One region of the Francisella sp. LA112445 genome, then DNA from elsewhere that is predicted to be linked to it. Evidence: riboswitches for the same ligand, from Rfam matches in the RefSeq annotation. Region 1 holds a riboswitch; the other holds the start of a gene.

Region 1 (3,429 bases):
AACTTTTTCTTTTCACCGCTAAATCACACAGTAAGATCATGGCTTGTTTATAATCAGATTCAGGTAAAAAACTTATAGACTGCTTCGCAAGATCTGCATACTGACAAGCGACTTTATATGAGTACTCTACTGCACCACTATTTTTAACTATAGTTACAATGTCATCAACATTATATTGCCCATCTTCTATAGCTTTTTTTAGTATTGTTTGCTTTGCCTGATCAATAGTAGCAAGTGCGTAAATTGTAGGTAAAGTCATTTTACCCTCATCTAAATCATCACCAATATTTTTGCCTAAGCTTTCAGCATCTGAAACATAATCTAAAACATCATCAGCTATCTGAAATGCATTACCCAAATAAACACCATAACTTTTAATACTTTCTTGATGCTTTTGATAGTCACTTTTTTCTAGACTAATAACTCCAGCAAGCTCACATGCTGCTTCAAAAAGCTTCGCTGTCTTGCAATATATAACATTAGTATAATCTTTCTCAGTAAGCTCAGAATTTCTTGCATTTAGAAGCTGTAAAACTTCTCCTTCAGAGATTTTATTTGTTGCATCAGCTAGTATCTGCATAATCTGCATATTATCTAAGCCAACCATCATCTGAAAAGCTCTTGAGTATAAAAAATCACCTGTTAAAACACTGGCTGCATTGCCAAAAACATTATTCGCTGTCTCTTTACCTCTACGCAATTCTGAATTATCCACCACATCATCATGCAATAATGTCGCGGTATGAATAAATTCAATAATAGCCGCACAAGCAAGATGTTTACTACCTTGATAATTTAATGCTCTTGAAAAGAGCATAACTAAAAGTGGGCGTAATCGCTTACCTCCACTATTTATAATATAGTGACTAATTTGATTGATAAGAACAACATCTGAAGAAAGAGAATCTATAATAAACTGATTGTTATTTTTTATATCATCTTCAATAAGCGTTTGAATATCTCTAAGTTCTTGCATTGTAAAAAATATAGATAATTAATTAGAATTAAGAATAAAGTAGCGTAGTTTATTTATCAATATAATATTTATAATTATGCTACTTTTAGTCATCCGTATCGTCTGATTTTTTAAAATATGCTAGTATTTGCTTATCTTGAGCTGTTAATTCAGTACTATCGGTATCTGCTGCACTATCAAAACCTTTAACAAACTCTTGAGAATTTTTCTTATCAACCTTAATAAGCTTTTTGAGATTTGATTTGTATTGAGTAGCAATAATCATGCCTACTTCGTATGAATCTTGATCTGATATATTATTAATATCAGGCTTTTTATCTAAAATAGTATCATTAAACCCAGCAATAAAGTCTTTCTTTGATAACTCAGTCTTCATTGACTTGAAGCTTTTATGAGATATTTTACCCAATGACTGACCTATCTCATATGGAGTATAAGAAGCTTTAGTAGTGGCAAACGTGCTACTAAATACCAAACAAATAGCTAAAAACAATAATCCTTTAAATGCTTTTTTCATTACGATTTTTTCTAAAATTACTATGTATGACTAGCAGTCATTCTAACATAAACTATTATGAAATTTACAATTTGTTTATACTTCATTTAAAGTAGGTCTTAAAAATAAATTTTTATAATAAAAATATTGGAGTACCTGTATAAAAACTAGAATGAACATACTGCAGGAAACAAGAAGTGAAACAATAGGCCAATTTAAGAAAATAGCGCTATTTATATCACATAAAATATTAACAGCTAAAAGTCCTAGATAGAAAATACTAAATCCTTGAGCGTCTTTCTGTAAGAAGTTCTTACAAATCTGCGGAAGATAATAAACATTATAAATCACACCACTTATAGAGCCAAACCATAGTAAATATGTTTTATCTAGTTTCGTTAAGAAAATAATTAATGCTATTAATGCCAAAAATATCAAAATCAATATAGTATGAATGACTATCTTTCTTTGCCTTCTATCATTTAAAATTTGGAACTGCTGAATAGTTAAGAAGCATAATAAAATGACATCTACTAATACATATTGCCACTGTAAGTTAAATCCTACTGCATAAATTAAATCTAATGCATTTGCAAATATCATCAATGAGTGTGTCCAAAGACTAATTTCTGAAGTTTTATGCTTAAACTGATTATGAATAGTTTGAGGTAGAAAATGTACAAAATAAAGTATTAATGATATGTTTAAAGTTATATAACCAAAATTTTCCAATGTCAGTCTCCTATTATTAAAAAAATAATAGAAGTTTGAGTGATTACTTTTTTTTAAAGATATATCAAACAAACTCCCTACGCTAATACTAATTAGATCAGGTTCTAAGGGTTCTTCTCAGCTATTTTATTCAAATAGCACCCCTGCTGTCTTACCGATACACTATATCATAATTTATGGCAATTTAATATTCTTTAAACTAGGTTATTTCTAGCTTATATATTAATGCATCACTATAACTACCATCTTGTTTCTTATAATAATTTTTACGAATAGATATTTCTTTGAAACCAAGCTTATTATAAAGCTTTATAGCTACATGATTATTTACATCAACTTCTAAAAAAACTTCTGTAACTTTTTGATTTAATAAGTATACAAAAGATTCTCTAAGAACTTCAGCCCCTAAGCCTTGATTTTGATTTGATTTATCGACACAAATATATAAAAGCTCAGCTGTTTCAAAGATACAACTAAAAACTGCTAACGCTTTTAATTTACCATTATCAATTAGACCAATAGTTAAATCTTGACTCAGTGAGTCTAAAATCTGCTGATCTGACCAACTAAAGTCTTTGTCTGATAACCTTATAAGACTAATGACCTTGTCAAAATAGGAACTATCTAGATTTAAAGTCTGCATACTCATATAATTTTGATAGTATATGCTTTTTATTTTGAATGCTTAATAGATCACCTTTATCTAATATAAATTCTTCTTCAAATAGATTAACTTCATTAGAGTCTAGTTGAATATCAGTAGATTGCACTTTAAAAATACTCACCTTTGAGTTATAGAACAAACTATCCACAACATTATTTAAAAATTGAATATTAAGATCACTTTGAATAAATATATTAATAATTTTATTATTATCAACATTATTCGTATAAATCAACTCTCTAGAAGTATCTACCTCTTCTTTAGGATTAGTCATAGATTCTTCTAAATTGATAGCGCTACTTTCAAAATCAGTTTGTAATTGATTAGATGACTTATATTGCGGCTTTAATTCCCAAATATCTAAATCAAAAATATCACTTAACTGATTTTCAAAACTCATTATTTTTTCTCTAATCTATCCACTAGTTTTTTTGGAAAAGAATATTCTTTAAGTTTAACAGATTTTCTAAGTCTATTAACCTCAGAAGGCGTAAGTTCTAGTGTTTTACCTCTAGATATATATTTAGGTAAGATAATATCTCCGAACCTAACTCTAGTAAG
Region 2 (3,429 bases), 160 kb from region 1:
CTATATTCAGGTTGAGAATATGGCTGAGAGGTGGCAAGTTTCAAAGACCTCACAAAACAACAAAGTTTATGCTAAAACTATAAAGAATCCAATTAGGCAAACTTTTGCTCAGAAGAAAGTGTTGCAAACATACCTTTATAAGCAAAGGATTTATATAAAAGGTATACCTGTTGTAACTATCGTTATATTTGCAAATGAAGATGCTCAGCTAAGTGAGAATTTTATTGCAGATGATGCAAATCAAGCAGTATTATCTTTGAAAAATTTATTACCTTTTATTAGAGCAAAAGAAGAATACCTTGAGAAGATGCCTTCTCGCTCTCGTAAGAAAATCATCCGAAAGCTTGAGAAAAAATAATGCAAAATGATAGACCTATAGGTGTCTTTGACTCTGGCATTGGGGGATTGACTGTCGTTAAAAATCTAATGGAAATATTACCAAACGAAAATATTATTTATTTTGGTGATATTGCGAGGATTCCCTATGGCACTAAGTCGCGAGCGACTATTCAAAAATTTGCAGCTCAAACAGCAAAGTTTCTTATTGCACAAGAAGTTAAAGCTATAATAATAGCCTGTAATACAATATCAGCACTTGCTAAAGATATTGTTCAAGAGATTGCTAAAGAAATTCCGGTTATTGATGTAATAAGTGCTGGAGTTAGCTTGGTCAAAGATCTAAATACTATAGGTGTTATTGCCACGCCTGCAACAATAAATAGTAATGCATATGCTTTGCAGATCCATAAAAATAACCCTGATACAGAGGTTTATAGTACACCTTGTGGTCTTTTTGTATCAATGATAGAAGAGGGTTTTGTTGAGGGACAGATAGTTGAGCTAGTTGCAAGACAATATCTTGAGTACTTTAGTGATAAAGATATCCAAGCTCTTATCCTAGGATGTACTCACTATCCTATTATCAAGCAAAGTATATCAGATATTTTAAATGTTGATTTGATAGATCCTTCACTACAAGCCAGCAAAATTTTGAAAGATTTACTTATAGATAGAAATATTTTAAATATATCTCAATTAGATCCTGAGTATCGATTTTATGTTACAGATATCCCTGTAAAATTTAAGTCTGTGGGTGAGATGTTTTTACAAACACAGATGCAATATCTTGAAATAGTTAATTTAGATTTTTAATAAATTTTTATATTTCTACTATTCATTCAGATTCTTGATATAGTAATAGATGTGATATTTACTTTAGTCCTAAAGTACAGGGGCGCATAGTCTATTTGAACTATGCTGAGAGGATTTTTTCTAACCCTTTGAATCAGGTATAGTTAGTACTAGCGTAGGAAGTTAATTTGATATAATTACACACTAATAAATAAGTAATAATTAACTTGGTGTGCTAATCTAATATATGTCTGTCATAAAACTTTTAAATCACATGAAAACCTTGTATGATGTTTCAAATATACGTTAAATAAGTTTATAAAATGTACGATAAAGATAGTAGGAATGTTATTTTATTAGCTGGGATAGGGGCTATTTTAGAGTTCTATGATTTTGTCTTGTATATGATTTTTTCTAAAGAAATATCAGCGACTTTCTTTGCAGAAATTACTAACCCAACGGTCAAAGCATTTTTGACTATATTAATATTCTCAATAGCATATTTGGTAAGACCATTCGCAGGAACCATACTTGGTATAATTGGGGATTTAATAGGGCGAAGACGTCTTTTATTATTTACTATATTGCTTATGGGAAGTTGTTCACTTTGTATGGGTCTGATGCCGGGGTATGCTAAGTGGGGATTATTTGCAAGTTTTGTATTTGTTATCTTACGTGTTATGCAAGGTATAGCCCTTGGTGGTGAGTTGCCAGGTGCGTATGTTATCGTCTACGAATCTGTCAAAGGTAGAATAGGATTTGCTACAGCGATATTATTTACATTTGTAACAGGAGGATTCTTATTTTCTGATTTCGTAGGTTTTGCATTAGAGCATCTTTTTGGTAACTATGCCTGGAGAGCAGGGTTTATCATAGGTGGTTTGTTAGGTTTTGTAGGCTATTATGTACGTAGAAATCTTCATGAAACTCCAGAGTTTGAGAATATTGATAATCAAAAAAGGCACTCTTTTAGTTCTTTAGTATCTACTTATGGAGCAAATTTATTTGCTGGGATATGTATAGTTGTTACAGTAGCTTTTGGTGGCGTGATGTTAACTTTATATATGCATAAATTCGTTGAAGATATTTTGACTACCTATAACTCTGGTCAAATCTCTTTAATCTTAACACCTAGTGTTTTAGTTCTAACTTGTTTTACTTTTATCTTTGGTTATTTTTCAGATAAAGTTGGTATAGCTAAAATGTTTGTCTTGGGTGCTGGACTTGTTGTTATCAGTTCTCTGCCAATATTTTATTTGATGAGTTGTTTTGGGACGGTTTTCTATATTATAGTAACTTCAATTGTCATTATGCTGTTTTATTCATTGATTGCAGCTAGCTTTATATTTTTATTATGTGATCTTTTTCCAACTGATGTAAGACTATCTGGTGTTGGGCTAAGTTATAATTTGGCTTTTGCAGTAGTAGGTGGGATTGCTCCGCTAGTTAGTACAACAATTATTACATTAACACAGTATCATTTCTTAGGCCCTGCTATGGTAGGCATGGTTTGTGGTTTAGTAGGATTATTGGGAGTGTTTATTTATCTTAAAAAAGGTGGCTATCATAAGAATAATAAAGATATGATAGTTAAGTTATAGTTTGGCTTAGTTTATAAATAGCTTTTAGTAATTTGATATTTATCATTTATTAGCGCTAAATATGTTAATAAAATTAGCTTATGCTTAGTTGATAAATTGACATGTCATAATGATTGGAAACACATGTATATCATATATTTCATCAATAGTTCCATCTTATATTATAGTAGGAGTATTCCCCTGGTAGTACCTGGAAAATAACTTAGTCTAGGACTGAAATAAAAGGATCAGTTAATTTTTAATATACCTTATTAAAAAATGATTTACAGCTTCATTAATAATAGATGATATATTTGTCATCTAGGTTTTAGATAGTACATCTAAACTTCTAATTTTGTTGTTAATGATATTAAGTTTAAATGCTTAGAAAAAATAAATAAAAGGGTGTTATATGAAAAAAATATTAAAATCATTATTTTTAGGAACTGTAACTTTTAGCTCTATGTATGCTGCAGGTAATACATTAAATGTTGATGACTTAAATTGTTTAAGAGTAGAGAAGCAGTTTAGCGAAAAATATAAGAATATTTGCCTACCTTCAAAGAAACCTGAAAACTGTTCACAAGAGAGCTATGATAAGTTAAAATCAAGCATTAAAGAATGTGATTTTAAAATATTAGGTTCTTTGAGGTCAGCACTTTAAATTTTCAGCATAGCATATATTTTTCTCTTTCAGTTAATCAGAACTTTAAATAGG

What was found. Region 1 has a riboswitch for thiamine pyrophosphate ahead of FIP56_RS06045 (PQ-loop repeat-containing protein). Riboswitches for the same ligand answer to the same signal wherever they lie in the genome.
Positions count from the first base shown of each region.
Region 2: it holds a riboswitch for thiamine pyrophosphate, as region 1 does, so the genes downstream of both, FIP56_RS06815 (MFS transporter) here and FIP56_RS06045 (PQ-loop repeat-containing protein) in region 1, are expected to answer to the same signal.

Region 1 covers NZ_CP041030.1:1,238,603-1,242,031, forward strand. Annotated here, with positions in the region: gene FIP56_RS06035 (polyprenyl synthetase family protein) at 1-976, opposite strand, end outside; gene FIP56_RS06040 (hypothetical protein) at 1,062-1,493, opposite strand; gene FIP56_RS06045 (PQ-loop repeat-containing protein) at 1,569-2,204, opposite strand; TPP riboswitch at 2,261-2,359, opposite strand; gene FIP56_RS06050 (GNAT family N-acetyltransferase) at 2,404-2,847, opposite strand; gene FIP56_RS06055 (chloroquine resistance protein) at 2,825-3,268, opposite strand; gene rluB (23S rRNA pseudouridine(2605) synthase RluB) at 3,268-3,429, opposite strand, start outside.
Region 2 covers NZ_CP041030.1:1,393,978-1,397,406, reverse strand. Annotated here, with positions in the region: gene FIP56_RS06825 (nuclease-related domain-containing protein) at 1-358, shown strand, start outside; gene murI (glutamate racemase) at 358-1,152, shown strand; TPP riboswitch at 1,221-1,330, shown strand; gene FIP56_RS06815 (MFS transporter) at 1,455-2,732, shown strand; gene FIP56_RS06810 (hypothetical protein) at 3,124-3,375, shown strand.